DNA from 2 places in the Planococcus sp. RAB007_Raresut genome. Region 2 is predicted to be linked to the other one. Evidence: riboswitches for the same ligand, from Rfam matches in the RefSeq annotation. Region 2 holds a riboswitch; the other holds the start of a gene.
What was found. Region 2 has a riboswitch for thiamine pyrophosphate ahead of AC2Q9J_RS00385 (YkoF family thiamine/hydroxymethylpyrimidine-binding protein). Riboswitches for the same ligand answer to the same signal wherever they lie in the genome.

Region 1 (8,151 bases), on a different contig from region 2:
GGCCGTGCGTATGGTGTGGTTATGCGGGATACGGGTTTTCGGGAGAATTGATTAGCTGATTTCAGTGAGAGACGATATTTTTCGAACACCCGGCATCGGATGGCGGTGTTGAACTCCGAATAGAATTGTAGAAGAAGGGAGGTCAGGTTATGAATATGCTGAAAGATATGAATGAATCGCTGCAGTATATAGAAGGACATTTGGACAGTGACATCGATTTTCAGGAAGTCGCGGACATTGCGGGCGTTTCGGAATATCATTTTCGGAAGCTGTTTTCTTATTTGTCCGGCATGACGCTGAGCAGCTATATCCGCAACCGGCGATTGTCACAGGCGGCTTTCGATCTGCAGCGGGGCGGCGAGCGTGTACTGGATGTAGCAGTGAAATACGGCTACGATTCGGCGGATGGTTTCAGCCGTGCTTTTCGTGAGTGGTCGGGTGTGCATCCGTCGGAAGTGAAGAACAGTGATGCCTTGAAGCTGTTTCCGCGCCTGACTTTCCAATTGACGATTCAAGGAGGAATGGATATGGATTACAGTATCGCAGAAAAAGAAGCCTTTAAATTGGTGGGCATTAAAAAAAGGGTGCCGATTGTCTTTGAAGGGCAAAATCAGGAAATCATGAATATGGCTGGTTCCATCACACCTGAGCAGCGGGAGAAACTTGGCCAGATGCGGAATACGGAAGTCAAAACAGTGGTGAACGCATCCTTTAACTTTGACGCGGGGCGCAATGAAGAACAGGGGGAACTCGATCATCTAATCGGATCCATCACGACTTTGGATGCTAATTTTGGAGAGTTTGATGTGGTGAACGTTCCTGCGGGCAACTGGGCAATTTTCAAAATGGAAGGGCCATTTCCGGGTGTACTCCAGGAAACGTGGGGGAAAATCTTTTCGGAATGGCTGCCGTCTTCTAATTATGAACTGAGGGAAGGTCCTGAAATCTCATTTAATGGTGATATGGGTGATTTCGAGAAGGTATACAGCGAAATCTGGCTTCCGGTGAAGAAACAAGGTTTGTGAAAGCAGGTTTCAGTTTGATAATTCGACAAAAGCAGGCCCGCACATCAGCGGAGCCTGCCTTTTCGAATTCTATGAGCGGTATTTGGGATTCTATGATCACTCAGAAGATTCTATGATCACTCAGGGGATTCTATGATCACTCAGCGAGTTCTATGATCACTCAGCGAGTTCTATGATCATTCAGGAGATTCTATGATCACTCAGGGGATTCTATGATCACTCAGGGGATTCTATGATCACTCAGGAGATTCTATGATCACTCAGCGAGTTCTATGATCACTCAGGAGATTCTATGATCATTCAGGAGATTCTATAATCACTCAGCAAAAATCATCCGAGCAAAAGCACTAAAAAGCAGGTCACGCACATCAGCGGAGCCTGCTTTATTTCTTATCAATCAACTAGCTTCCGGAAACTCTTTCGCTACTTTATCTTCCACTTTCTCGATGACAGTTTCGTTATAGATCAGCTCTTCTTCCAATAAAATCATATAGCCTTCGTAAGGTGACGCGGAGTTGATCAGCTCATATGCTTCGAGATAAGCTGCCGTATAGTAATAACCGAATTCCATCTCCTCATCTTCAAGAGAGATTGTATCCGCTTCCCTAACCAATTCCAAGGATACCGCCGGATCAATAAGCAGATAAATTTCAGCAAGTGTCATGAGATCATCAAGGCGGTAATCGGGATTTCCGTTTTCGAGACGGTCTTCCATGAAAGTGATGGCTTCGTCATATTGATCCTGCATCAAGTAAAGATCAGTCTGCATCCAGGACAGATGATTTAAATCTTCTTCCGACGCTGTTTCCTTTAATTCATCTATGATTGTTGCCGCTTCTTCAAAATTCCCTGTTTCCATCGCTTCATAAGCTTCATCGTATTTTGACTGTTCCGCTGTACTTTCTTCAATCATGTCATCGAGGAAAGTTTCCTGGAATTCGGCAAGCTCCATACCCGTCGCTTCTTCAAGCATGGCGTAGAATTCACTCGGCATCGTGGCAGAAAGAAATGTCGGCAATAGCGCCTCACCATGTTCATTGACCAGCGCTTCGACTGCCAAAAAGCTTTGGATATACGGGTCGTAAGTGCGGGAATACGTATTATGGAAAGAATAATCGTAGTCCAGCAGTTTGAAATCAGTGATCTCCACATCTTCAAGTGCATACCAATCGCTGGTCTCACCGGCCAGATAATCGGCGACACCTTCTTCAAACCATAAGGGCAGGCGGGTCTCAGATAGGCCATATTTCTGTGAATACAAATGGCTCTGATGGTGGCTGTATTCATGAAGAAGGATGATATCCCATGAATAATCATCCGGAACCAAATGGATTTCCTGGCTGTAATAATCATAATAGCCCATGGCTTCCTCATAGCCGGACGCTTCAGATAATGTATCAAAATCATCATGGAAGACAATCGTTAAGTCACCCATTTCTTTATTGCCATAGAAGTCAGCGATGCGTCCTTTTTCTTCTTCCAGAAATGCATCGATTTTATCGATCTCGTCTTTAGTCGAAGCAGTGAAGGAATAAACCACGCCGTTTTTCTCGATGCTGCCAATCGTGCTGGAATTCGAATTGCTGTTCCAGAGAGAAGATGCCAGCATTTGAGTCTTTTCAGCAGCTGAGAAGTTTTTAGTCAGCTCTTTAGCTTCCAAGAAAGTATTAGCGGCAGCGAACAGGCCGATCGCCGAACTGAGGTATACAGTCAAAATCAATAAAGCAGCGACTTCCATCCGGCTCTTGAGCCATATTCTTTTAAGATGTCCACTTTGAATTCCATACAGGCTGAAAGCGAGTCCAGCTACACAAAGCACCAGCAGCATGAATGATACAAGAATGCCTAAAACGAGCCCCTGGCTGAATATGAGCCAATAGCTTCCGATACTGAACCCAAGGAATAAAACAGATAAAATTACTACTTTCCACAATACTTTCATGTCTTCCTCTACTTTCCATCTGGATTGTTTTAAAACAAAATTCTGCCGAAAGGAAAAGTAGAGTGTGTCGCTGGATTCAGCTTTGACTTGTATTTTTCGCCTCGGAAAAGGACTATCAAGTTTCTAAAATCAGATTATATACTTGTAAGTTTTCTATATATTAACATTTAAGTGTCCCGGAATATATCTATTTTTAATGTGTATATAGTCCTGACTTAATATCATTGAACATGAAGGCATAATTGACTTAATTAAAGATAAAATGGATTCTATCACCAAAACGATATGATAAAGTTAAGTCAACCAGCTAGAAAGCTTTAAGGAGGAAATGAAATGGGCCTATTAACTGGCAAACTCGCCATTGTAACAGGTGCGAGCCGCTTGAACGGCATCGGAGCTGCAATCTGCAAGGAACTGGCGGAGAATGGCTGCAATATCTTCTTCACCTACTGGACAGCGTATGACAACAGTATGCCATGGAAAATTGAAGCGGACGAACCGGCCCAGTTGAAAGAGGAATTGAAGCGGTTCGGCGTGAAAGTGACGTCTTTGGAAGTGGATCTGTCACAAGCGGCAGAACTGGAATCGTTGCTTAAACAGGTGGAAAGCGAGCTCGGTCAAGCTGATATATTGGTGAACAACGCTGCTTATTCGACGGATACCGATTATTCCACTTTGACCATCGAAGAGCTGGATCGGCATTACCGTGTGAATGTGCTTGCTACGACTATGCTGAGCAGCGGTTTTGCCAAACGCTTTACGAAAAAATCAGGGGGACGGATTATCAATCTCACGTCAGGACAGTTCAAAGGCCCGATGCCGGGTGAACTGGCTTATGCCACGACGAAAGGCGCGGTTGACGCATTGACAATCACCTTGTCAGCGGAAGTTGCACCGCTTGGAATCACCGTCAATGCGGTGAATCCTGGACCGACTGACAGCGGATGGATGACATCCGAAATACAAGATGCGCTGCAGCCTCGATTCCCATTCGGACGTCCAGGTGAACCGAAAGACGCGGCGATATTGGTGAAGTTCCTGGCAAGTGACGATGCAGCGTGGATTACGGGTCAGATCATCCATTCGGAAGGCGGTTTTACACGCTAAAGCCCAAAGATTGTTTGAAGATGACAATCAAAAAGGAAAGCCCCGATCATCCATCGGGGCTTTCCTTATAAAATTAATCTCATTTCGTAAATTGAATATCTCGGGTCTCCTGAAGTTCAGCGAAATCGCTTAGCAGCTCATTATGGTGGCCGATGATCTGTTCAGCGCTCATCGTCTCTGAATCCCATGTGCCGTGGGCGTCTTTTGCCAGCGTCACATTGAAACCGTGCTTACTGGCACTTTGTGTTGTGGCGTCTATGCAATACTCAGTTTGATTGCCAGCAATGACAAGGTTTTGAATTCCTTTCGATTTCAATTCTTCGAGTAAAGAAGTTTCTTGGAAAGAATCCGGAATTTTTTTCTGGATAATCAGGTCTTCCGCTTGCGGCTGGATCGATTCGTGAATCTGCCAGAAATCTGTGCCTTCCACAAGGCCGGCATCGTTATGCTGTACGTAAATAACAGGCACGCCCGCTGAACGCGCTTTTTGAATCAGCGTTTGAAGATTCTCAAGCAGTTTATCACTTTCATGGACTGGATTGGCAGGGTCGAACATTTCATTTTGGGCATCGATGATCAGCAGGGCCGTATTCGGCATAGGACCGTCTCCTCTTCGTGTATTCTTTTTGTTTTATTCGACAGCTGTGTCCTAAAACCTTCTCGAGCAGTATAAATAAAAAAGAGGTTTGTTTTTCAGTTACCTTATGGTAGGATTTGGGTAACAAATAAATTATGCACTAGGGGAGCCGCTTTTTGGGCTGAGACAAGCATAGCTTGGACCCTTTGAACCTGATCTGGATTATGCCGGCGGAGGGAAGTGGTAATTGCAGGCTTATTGTGATGCAACCACTCTGCACTGCTGTCCATATCTTTGGAAGCTGTGTATTTTTTTGTGCAAAAAAAGGGGGAGAAGCGATGGGGGAAACATGGGGGTTCATCGATTCAGGCCATAACAGCGCCTCATTTAATATGGCTTTGGATGAACTGTTGCTGGAATGGCTGAGCAAAGGGGAAATCGGTCCAACTATCCGATTATACGGCTGGTCGCCGGCGGGAATTTCAGTCGGCCGCTTTCAGGATGCCGATAAAAAAATCGACTTTCAGCAGGCGTCAGCTTACGGAGCGGAAATCGTTCGCAGGCAGACGGGCGGACGCGCTGTGCTTCATGATCAGGAATTGACTTACAGTGTGGTGGTTCCGGAAACGCATCCGGCCATGCCGCGTTCTGTAAAAGAAGCTTATCTGGTCATTTCAAAAGGTTTATTGGAAGGATTCAAGGAACTTGGCATTGAAGCGGAGTTTGCGATACCCGAAACGTCGATGGAGAAAACGGATTCAGCTGTTTGCTTTGATAAGTCTTCCTGGTACGAGCTGTTGGTTGATGGGAAAAAGGCAGCGGGCAGTGCCCAGATGAGAAGAAAAGGCATCATCCTGCAGCATGGGTCAATTCCGATTGAAATTGACAGCGTGAAGTTATTCGATTTATTCACTTACCCTTCACTTGAAATAAAACAGCGCGCAAGGGATGCGTTCAAGGATAAGGCCATCTCCATCAACACGGCGACTGGAAAATCGGTTGATTTTGATAGAGTGAAGGCTGCTTTTAAACAGGGATTCGAAAAAGGGCTTGGCGTTAAATTGGAACCGCTTACGCTGTCGGATAAGAGATTGATCGAAATCAATCAGCTGGCGGAAACGAAGTATAAAAATCTTGATTGGAGTTACTCAACTAAAAATTAGGAGGAGTTTAAATGTCAAAACAAGAAGAATACATACGGAAACCGGATTGGCTGAAGGTGAAAATCAATACGAATGAATCGTTTACAGGACTAAAGAAATTGATGCGTGAGAAAAAGCTCAACACGGTATGTGAAGAAGCGAGATGCCCGAACATCCACGAATGCTGGAGTGAACGAAAAACCGCTACTTTCATGATTCTCGGAGATACCTGCACGAGAGGATGCCGCTTCTGTGCGGTCAAAACAGGATTGCCGAATGAACTTGATCTGGGCGAACCGGAACGCGTGGCGGAATCTGTAGAAATTATGGGTTTGAAGCATGTCGTGGTGACAGCGGTTGCCCGGGATGATCTGAAAGACGGCGGTGCCGCTGTTTTTGCTGAGACGGTGCGTGCCATCCGCAGAAGGATGCCGGCAACGACCGTGGAAATCCTGCCATCCGATATGAAAGGCGATTACGAAAGCCTCCATACGTTGATGGACAGTGCACCGGATATTTTCAACCATAATATCGAAACCGTCAGACGCCTGACGAAGCGGGTGCGTGCCCGGGCGATGTATGACCGGTCACTTCAATTGCTGGAGCGGGTTAAGGAAATTGCGCCGAACACACCAACGAAATCGAGTATCATGGTCGGGCTTGGTGAAACGAAGGAAGAAATCATTGAAACGATGGACGATCTGCGTGCGCACAATGTCGATATCATGGCGATCGGCCAGTACCTGCAGCCGACTAAAAAACATTTAAACGTGGAACGCTATTATCATCCTGATGAATTCGCCGAGCTGAAGGAAATTGCATTGTCGAAAGGCTTCAGCCATTGTGAAGCAGGGCCGATGGTGCGCTCTTCCTATCATGCAGACGAACAGGTCAACGCAACGTCGGCACAGCGCCGCATCAATTACATGAAAGGCTACGAGTCGCAGGGCAAGAAGCTGGAAGTGGAGTCTTTTTGACATGATATAGTGAAAAGCCACCGCCTATGCGGTGGTTTTTTTCTCTCATTTTGTGCTCAGCGCAAATAAAAACTGAGCTGCGCAAATAAATCTCGCTCAGCGCAAATAAATCCGAATCTGCGGAAACAAACCCGCCCTATGACTTACAACAGGGGAGAATATCCTTTAATCACCTATAAAAAAGTAAAAAATTCACCACAAACAGAAAAAAAGACCACCGTAATCGGTGATCTTTCCAATTTTCCCACTTAATTTTACGTCAGACCGTCAAGTCGTTCTCGGATTTGATTCGGATGGCATCCTGTAATAATTTCTGGAGAACGGCGGCAAAGACTGCGACGACAAGCGAAGCGAAAATGACGAACAGCCCCATGATGATCGCCGGCGCGTCATCTGCCATTGTCAGCATATAAAGGAATGGCATCTCGATCAAATAGACAATGATGATGGCAATCGCACAGCGTTTGATATTGCGGATGGCTTTTACGGAAAAGGTGGAGAAAGCTTGGTTGCGGTCAATATACCCAAGGAGTTTCAGGGATTGGTACAGCGCAATGAAAAAAGGGATCATCCCGATATACATGCCGATTAGCAGCGGATATTGCAGATTTTCAAGTTCCGGCAAAGCCCAGTATGGGGAATTCGGATCGAATCTGGATAAGCCGTAGATGCACACAGCGAGTACCGGAAGGCCGACGAGAAAGACAGCGGCTTTTAAGACAGCTGTTGAACTTCGTTTCATCTTAAACACCTCATTAAATAATGTTGTTAATGAGATAATACACCATTATTTATTGAATATCAATAAATAATTATCTTAATTTGATGTTTAATTATTGTTCAATTAATTAAAAACTTATAAGTATTTCTGCAGCCCTTTATAAATCTCCACGATTTCATCCTGTTTGATGCGTACGAGTCCACTCGAGGAGGGGGCAACGAATTCTGCGATTCCGGGAATGACAGGATCGCTCTGTTCACCCCAGGGAGCAACACGTTTTTTGCTGTATTGCTGGTACACACCTTTGCCGACGAAGCAGACGGCTGCCGGCTGATAGCGTTGAATTTTCTTTTTCAGCTTTTCTGCCCCGATCCGATATTCATCCTTCGATATCTCTGCCGCCTCTTTGGTAGGGCGGGCTACTATATTCGTCAATCCAAGACCGAGCTCCAGCAGTTTGCTGTTTTCTTCAGGGCGGAATTTCCGCGGCGTCACACCCGCCTGATGTAGGATTTTCCAAAAACGGTTATTCGGATTCGCGTAATGATAGCCGGTTTCGGACGACCGGATACTGGGGTTGAAGCCGACAAACAATATCTTCAAACCCGGTTGTATATGATCAGGAATCGGTTCTAAATGCAATAGGGGATCCTCCTTTAA
Region 2 (8,151 bases):
GACCATTTCACCTTTAATTGAAGTTCCTTTTACCCAATCAGTTGTTTTTAAAATCGTCGTCTCTTCATTCATATCTTAACACCCGCTTTGTCATTTATTTTTGTATTAATTCTACTTAGATTATTTCACTATAATCTTCAATACCCTCTTTTAATTCCCTTACGCATTAATATGAGAATATTACTCTTATTCGCTTTAAGGTTAAGACAATCAATCAAAAAGAGCAGCGGCTACATAATGCCGCTGCTCTTTCTTATATCATTATCTTTTCTGTTTATCTTAATTAACCGCCTGCTTCTTCTCATTCAATTCAGCAGACAGCTCTTCGAACCATTCTTTATCACCAGTCGCCAAAGCCAAGTCGATCAAAAACTCGAGCTCGCCGGCATTCTTGGTTACGGCCGTCGGAATGACTTCCACTTGAGTGAAATGCATCGGAATCGTTTTGCCGATCAGCTCTTCGTTATCACTTTCAGCGACAACTACATGCACAGCTTCCTGCTCCAAACTCATTGAATCAACAAAACCGATGATCATTTCACCGTGGCGGGAAATGCCTTTTACCCAGTCGTTATTCTTTAAAATCGCTTTATATTTATTCGTCATAGGTTTACACCTCTTCTAGTAGTATTAGCAGAAACCGCCTGGTCCACAAGCCATTCCTTCAAACAAGACTTTAGGTTTTTGTTTCTGCAGTTCTTCGTCGATCAGCTGTTCGAGTGTCTCTTTCGTATGGATGCCGGCGATTTTAGTATCCCCGATCACGAATGTGGGTACAGCCGTTATATCAGCCTCTTCATATGAGTGCTCAAGTGCCTGCTGGTGAGCTTCTTTGTACTTACGGGACTCAAGTGCTTCACGGTATTCTTTTTCATCCAAGCCGACTTCCCCTGCCAGTTTCGTCAATACTTCGACATCACCGATATCCTGGCTCTCCTGGAAAAAGGCTTTCAGCATGCGTTCATTATATGCAGTGCCTTTCCCTTTTTCTTTGGCATATTGAAGCCCTTCAAATGCCAAATGGGTATGGGGCTGCGGCGACACATCCGGCAATACAATCTCGATTCCCATCTGTTCAGCCATCGGGTAAACCGACTGCGACCAAGTCTTTTGGAGATAATCGTCTTCCGGGCGCAATGTCGGATTTGGTGCTGGACGCAATTCGAAAGGCATCCACTCAACTTCCACATCTTTTCCTTTGATCGCTTCCTCTAACGGCTGTTCTGCCAGGAAACAAAATGGACAAACATAATCCGAATATACTTTCACTTTTACTGTCATATCAGAAACCATCCTTTCTGCTAACCAGATAGTTATATAATTAAAATCAATCAATTTACATCTGTATATCTTTTCAATAAAGCCCCAATAAATTTGGTGACTAATGGGAATTTTACGCCGGTTTATGCATGAACACAATAAATATGCTCTGATTTCAAGATAATACATAAATCATATTCCTCTATTTAAATACCTTCACCTATGTAATTGGCTGGCAGAATGATATGGAGCAAAACAGCGAAGACTCCCAGGCGATTAAGCGAAGTGCCGAGATCCACTCGGGCGAAGTACAACGAGTCCGAGTTAGCTCGGCGCAAGCCGCCAGGAAAGCGGAGCTGTTTTGCGCAATATCATGTTTCTAAAATACCCTTTACTTCCCCCCTCCCTTCATTTACACTAGAGCCATCGGGACAACCCGAACACAAAAACCGTATACCGTTTTCTGCACTGGGGGTGCTTATTTAGCTGAGATGCGAGCGAAAGCTCCGATCCCTTATGACTCGATCAGGTTAGGACCTGCGTGAGGAAGTGCGGTGACTTTCCGCAAAACGAACTTTTCAGGAGCTAGTATCTCCTTTTAATTTGCATGGAACAGTGGCTGCATCTTCACGGATGCGGCCTTTTTTGTGCACATTTTTAAGGAGGAATATTGTTATGGAACCATTGCAATGCGGCACAAGGCTGATTGTCGGATTTCGCTTCACGCTCAATCCGATGTCTGGCGACTTCATCAAAATCATCAAAGGGGCGCTTAATGAAACAGACACCTCGAATGTCTGGATGCACACGGATGACGTATCCACTGTCATCCGCGGAAAACAGAACCACGTCTTCAATGTTGCGAAAGCCTTGACTTTGCATGCAGCGAAAACCGGCGAACATGTGGCTTTGAATGGCACATTCTCCATCGGCTGCCCGGGAGATACGTCAGGAGATGTCTACCTCAACAAAGATGATCAGTTGTTGAATAGGGATCTCACAAAGCAATATGTATCGTCGCAGTTTGCGCTTTATCCGATGAACAATCCGGATTATATGAGCGTCATTTACCGTGAAGTTGAAAGGGCAAAAGAGCACGGCGTGTGGAACGATTCGATGCATTACGCGAGTGGTATCCACGGCGATATACATGATGTCTTTGCATTCTTTGAAGAATCATTCACTCATGCACGTTCTGTTGAACATCACCATCTCGTCATGACCGTATCGATGAGCATCAACAGCCCTTCTCATGCCAAAGCTGATGGAGGAAAAGCCGATGCTTAAATCGTGGAAACTGAAGGAAATTGTGTTGATGTCCCTGTTTGGAGTCGTATTCGGTATCGTCTACCTGTTATTCATCCACCTCGGCAATATATGGGCAGGGCTGATCGGCCCCATCGCCTATGAATGGATGTTCGGCATCTGGTTTATCGTTTCAATCATCTGTATGCACATTATCCGTAAGCCCGGCACTGCCTTGATTCCCGAAACCATGGCGGCGATCATCGAAGTGATGCTCGGCAATGCGGTTGGTCCCCGCCTTATTCTTTCCGGGATTGTTCAGGGCCTCGGCGCTGAAGCAGCTTTTACTGTGACGCGTTACCGCCACTTTAATATTTTTGTCTTTATGCTTGCAGGCATCGGTGCGGCAGTATTTAGCTTCATCTACGGTTATTTCGTTTCCGGCTATGCGGCGCTTGATCCAGGTTTTGTCGCGTTGATGTTTACGCTTCGCGTTTTGAGCGGAGCAATCATTGCCGGAATTGGCGGCAAATATATCGGCGATGCGCTGCTTGCGACCGGTTCACTTCGCGGCTACGCCATCGCTCGGACACAACCGCGTGATGCAAATGCATGACACTATTTTTGAAATGAATAATGTCAGCTTCCGTTTTCCGGATGACCAATCACCGACACTTTCATCGATCTCTTTTACGATCGAGCGCGGCGAACGTGTTGCCATTTCCGGTCCCAGCGGCTCCGGCAAGTCGACTTTGCTGTATTTATTGAACCGGCTCTATCCTGCCAATTGCGACGGCATTGTGGATGGCGAAATTCACTTATTCAGCAAACCCGCAGATTGTTATTCACCTGGAGAAATCAACCACCGCGTGGCGACTGTTTTCCAGGATCCGGATTCGCAGTTCTGTATGCCGACGGTCGAAGAAGAACTTGCCTTCACTCTTGAAAATTTAAATACCCCGGCAAGCGAAATGGAGGAGCGGATCCGTCATGTCCTGGACATTACCGGCCTCTGCCACCTCCGGCATGTTTCAATTCAAACACTATCCGGCGGAATGAAACAGCGGGTTGCCACTGCCTGTGCATTGGTCATGAATCCCGAAGTCCTGTTGCTTGATGAACCGATATCGCATCTTGATCCCTATACCGGGAAAGAATTCATCCTGTGGCTCGATCAATTGCAAAAGACGTTCAATCTGACAATCATCGCTGTAGAACACAGGTTGGATTACTGGGAAACATTTTTTGACCGTGAAATTAAGATAACGAGCGATGGCAGAATTTCAGAAGACACCATCTTCAAGCCGCACGAGACTTTGCGATACCCGCTCCGGCTCCATTCAATATTGGATGAGACTGTAATATCTGCGACGGGACTTTCAGTAAAGATGAAAGGAAACACTCTGCTCCAGCCGGTTTCATTCCATGCGCAAAAAGGAGAATGCATCGTCATCGCGGGACCAAATGGCAGCGGAAAATCGACATTGGTGAAAGCGATTTGCGGCATTTATAAAAAAGAAGCTGAGAAGTTTTCATCAGACCCTTGTGGCTATGTACCGCAATCACCAGAATTTCTGTTTTTAACTTCAACAGTCTTTGACGAACTGGCTTTTGGCGGAACGTCTTCCAAAATGGAGCTGGATGATTTGATAGAGTCTCTCCGGCTAACAGAAATCAAGGAGCAAAATCCTTTTTCCGTCAGCCATGGCCAAAAACGCCGGGTGGCGATCGGGGCGATGCTTGCGGATAAACGAAATGTGCTGTTTCTAGATGAACCGACTTCAGGTCAGGATGAAAGTGCTTTATTGGAACTGTTCCGTCTCATCGACAGCCAGTTGGACCAGGGAGATACCGTTTTTCTTGTGACGCACGATATGGAGTTCGCCGCCGCAGTCGCTGATTCGGTTGTGCTCTTGAAAGACGGCAGAATGACCGGGAAATTCATTGCCGATAGAGTGTGGCAAGACGAAGAACTGCTTGCAGCCCATAACCTTTTGCCGCCGAAAGGAGTGAAGCTACGTGCGGAATCTTTTGCATGACATGAATCCTGCAATTAAGTTCATCACTATAACAATCGCGATGCTTGGTCTCGCATTTTTCTTCAATCCATGGACACCGTTGCTGTTCTTTTTCAGCATCCTCGTCCTTCAGCTCGTTTTCAGCAGAATCAACTGGAAACTTTGGAGCTTGTTCATGCTTCCTTTTGTGATCGGCGCATTCGGTTATTTGTGGACGACGATTGTCTTTGGTGCTGAAACCGGCGGCACCGTTATCTGGTCGCCGTTCGGCTATGATGTGACGGATGAGCAATTAGCATTGGCCTTATCCTTGGCGTTCCGCGTCCTGGCATTTTCTTCCCTGTCTCTCCTGTTCGCTTTGACGACGGAACCAGTGAAATTCGTCATGAGCCTGATGCAGCAGCTTAAGCTTTCACCCAAACTTGCTTACGGCGTACTGGTCGGCTATCAGTTTTTGCCGGTGCTGAAAGATGAATTCTTTCAGATCCAGCAAGCCCATCGACTACGCGGAGCCACCGTTGAAAAATCCTGGTGGAAACGGGCTCTTGGTGTGCGCAGAGTGATCATCCCGATGCTTGCGGGAGCTGTACGAAAAGCGGAACGCTCCGCATTCGCGATGGAAGCGCGTGGATTTACCGGTGAACCACGTACCGAATTTTACCGGCCCGTTCAAATTGGAAAGTTGGATTTTGTGATGAGTCTTGTAGTTTTAGCTTTGTTTCTGGGAAGCTGTGTATGCGGAGTGTTATGGAGTGGTTGATATGAGGAGCTGTCCGTATATACGGACAGCTCCTTTATTAAGTCCTTATAGCTAATCAAAATTTTTGTTTGTTATTATGATTCCGGTATTACAAAGTAAAAAGTCTTTCCAATATCCGAAGAAGAACAATCGTTCAAACTGTATTCAATGCCCAGGTCAGTATTTTTGCTTGTCATTTCAGTACAAGTTGTACTCTGTGTCCCTTTATCAGAACCCGCATATCCATCTTGTGAGTCATCGTAGGTATAATGTATTTTATTGCCATCATAATTTAAATTATAAAAAACGGGGTCGCCTTCAACAGTATAGAAAGTAATGCGAATTTCATCTGTGACACCGGCGTCGAAATTCTTGGTAAATTCTATAAACTTATCCAAGTTGGTAATCTCTCCAAAAATATCGACAACATCCCCATTTTCTATCGCCTCTTCAGGAGGATAAGGGTTTTCAGGATTATCGACTGCGACTGCAGGAGTATCAGTTCCAGTCGACTGTTGGCACCCGAATAAAAACATCGCGATAAGCAGCGTACCTAACACAGTCAAAAAGCTTTTCATTAAACGCCATCTCCTTCCTTTTAAAGGATCTGTTCTTTATATAAATCTTAACATAATAGTTTAGATCTTTTTCCAGATTTTTGGCATTATCATTTTCCAAACTATTAAATGGCAAAAAAAAGAAGGCTTTATCAGCCTTCAATTTTCCCATATGTAATCTCGTCTTCATCCCGCACATCCACGCCTTCACGGATATGCACAATCGTCCGCAGAATCAGACGCGCTTTATCGGTTTCCACCAGCCAGCGTTCATCCGGTACGATTTCAAATTGCTGCATCACTGTATCCTTCGATTTGACTGAACCGGCAAACTCCATCGACTGTTTGGAAATGACTGTTTCAATAATGTTGAAATCACTGTCTTCGCGGTAATCATCGATCAGCTTGATGACATGCAATTCCACATAATCGACTTCTTGGTCGGAGTCTCCCCCTTCGAAATATATGGTGCCGTTCAAGGTCTCGCCTTCTTCCAAATGCGGCCTCTCCACTACTGTTTCGACTTTCATCGAGCCAAAGCCGATTGATGATAAAAACTCTTTGAATTTCATTTTCGGAAACCTCCAAATTTTTGTATTACCACTTTACCACTTAAGCTTTAACTGTAAACGTTTAGTGCAGTTCTGTATAATCATATTGATTTTCAAGTGCAGGTTCATGTTTATTGTAGCGGCGTTTGAAGAGCTTGAATATGTGTGAAACCAGTACGCGCAGAATCGCGTATGCGGGTATCCCCAAAATTACACCCGCCACCCCGAACAGGGAGCCGGCCGTTAAAAGTACAAATATGATTGTGACTGGATGGATAAAGAGCGTTTTCCCCATAACCTGGGGCGAGATGACGTTCCCTTCCACTAATTGTACCACTGTCCAGACGATCGCAAGCTTTACCAGCATAAACGGAGAAGTTACAAGCGCAATGATGACGGCAGGCGTAATAGCTATTGCAGGACCGATATATGGCACCACACTGGTGAACATCGCCAGTACACCGAGTAGAAGCGCATAATCCATTCCAATTATCAGGAATCCGATATAAACCATCACACCGATGAGGAAAGCGACGATCAATTGCCCTTGAATATTGGCGCTTAATTGTTTGTCCGCTTCTCCAAATACTTCGCGCGTGTCATGACGGAGGCGCGGCGGCAAAAGCTTCAAGATGTATTCAGGAAGTTTTTCACCGTCTTTCAGCAAATAAAACAGGATAAACGGAACAATGACAATCGACAGGACAAAGCTTGTGATCGTCGACAAAAATCCGGTGACCCCAGTAATGATGCTGGTGACTGTGTCTTGCAGGATGCCTGCCAGATTATCCGGCAGTGTGTCCATCAACTGGTCGATGTCGAAATTGGAGCCCGTATAGTAATCACCAATATAAGAAGTCCTCAAAAATGCGTCAATGTCAGTCAGCAGCTGCATAAAATACTGCGGAAATTCTTCGATCAACATTTGAAGCTGGTCTCTCAGAAATGGCAGGATCAGAAACGTGACCAGTGTCAACAGTCCGATAACACCCATGAAAATCATCAGGATGCCCCATATTCTTTTAATGCGGAATCGCTCAAGAAGCCGAAGTACCGGACGCAGCAGATAATACAGAATCATTGCTAAGGTTACAGGCAAAACTACTGTCTGCATGAAAACGCTCAGTGGATTGAAGATAAATGATACTTCCCGGAATATAAATATGATTAAACCGATCAACACTAAAGCGATTAAGGTGAATAATGTATTTCTGCCCCCCAGGAACTGAATATAGTTCGTTTTGAAAAAGGATGGCTTTTCTTCTGGCTCCATGGCGTTTCCTACTTTCCATATGGACTAATCAATTCTATTTTACCATATTTTCAGAATTTTTCATTGCAGTGGCTGATTTAAAAATTCACTCAACGCTTGGCGGTTCTGCTCCAGGTTGATTTCAAGCACGGATCCAGCCTGGGCGTAACTGCCATAGCTGTAGCTGCCTTCGACCGGAATCGTCAGCCGTTCTACACCTTCAGTTCCTCCAGTTGCCAAATCAGTCGCAACCTTCACTTGGTCAAGCGTCGGCATATCTGTTTGAACATAGCCCTGTGCAGCTCCCGCTAATTTCGGGAATTTCGGAATGGATGATATGCTGATCATTTCTTCCTTCAACGAGGCAAGCACCTGCTGCTGGCGACGTACACGCCCGAAATCCCCTTCATTATCAGCACGGAACCTTGCATAGCCGAGAAGTTCCTTGCCATTCAGGTTCTGTTGCCCTTGAGTAAGTGAGACACCGATATTCTCAGACATGTCCTTTTCGACATCCACTTCGACGCCG

Region 1: it holds a riboswitch for thiamine pyrophosphate, as region 2 does, so the genes downstream of both, AC2Q9J_RS13240 (lipoate--protein ligase family protein) here and AC2Q9J_RS00385 (YkoF family thiamine/hydroxymethylpyrimidine-binding protein) in region 2, are expected to answer to the same signal.

What each region holds. Positions count from the first base shown of each region.
Region 1 covers NZ_JBXYIF010000006.1:93,816-101,966, reverse strand. Annotated here, with positions in the region: gene AC2Q9J_RS13265 (Abi family protein) at 1-51, shown strand, start outside; gene AC2Q9J_RS13260 (AraC family transcriptional regulator) at 150-1,025, shown strand; gene AC2Q9J_RS13255 (hypothetical protein) at 1,423-2,967, opposite strand; gene AC2Q9J_RS13250 (SDR family oxidoreductase) at 3,301-4,074, shown strand; gene AC2Q9J_RS13245 (cysteine hydrolase family protein) at 4,154-4,672, opposite strand; TPP riboswitch at 4,804-4,907, shown strand; gene AC2Q9J_RS13240 (lipoate--protein ligase family protein) at 4,990-5,814, shown strand; gene lipA (lipoyl synthase) at 5,826-6,770, shown strand; gene AC2Q9J_RS13230 (DUF2975 domain-containing protein) at 7,030-7,512, opposite strand; gene mug (G/U mismatch-specific DNA glycosylase) at 7,627-8,151, opposite strand, start outside.
Region 2 covers NZ_JBXYIF010000001.1:83,329-91,479, forward strand. Annotated here, with positions in the region: gene AC2Q9J_RS00370 (IDEAL domain-containing protein) at 1-72, opposite strand, end outside; gene AC2Q9J_RS00375 (IDEAL domain-containing protein) at 280-606, opposite strand; gene AC2Q9J_RS00380 (DsbA family oxidoreductase) at 631-1,281, opposite strand; TPP riboswitch at 1,721-1,825, shown strand; gene AC2Q9J_RS00385 (YkoF family thiamine/hydroxymethylpyrimidine-binding protein) at 1,936-2,547, shown strand; gene AC2Q9J_RS00390 (ECF transporter S component) at 2,540-3,121, shown strand; gene AC2Q9J_RS00395 (ABC transporter ATP-binding protein) at 3,108-4,544, shown strand; gene AC2Q9J_RS00400 (energy-coupling factor transporter transmembrane component T family protein) at 4,525-5,283, shown strand; gene AC2Q9J_RS00405 (DUF4362 domain-containing protein) at 5,358-5,840, opposite strand; gene AC2Q9J_RS00410 (sporulation protein) at 5,972-6,391, opposite strand; gene AC2Q9J_RS00415 (AI-2E family transporter) at 6,453-7,643, opposite strand; gene AC2Q9J_RS00420 (LCP family protein) at 7,704-8,151, opposite strand, start outside.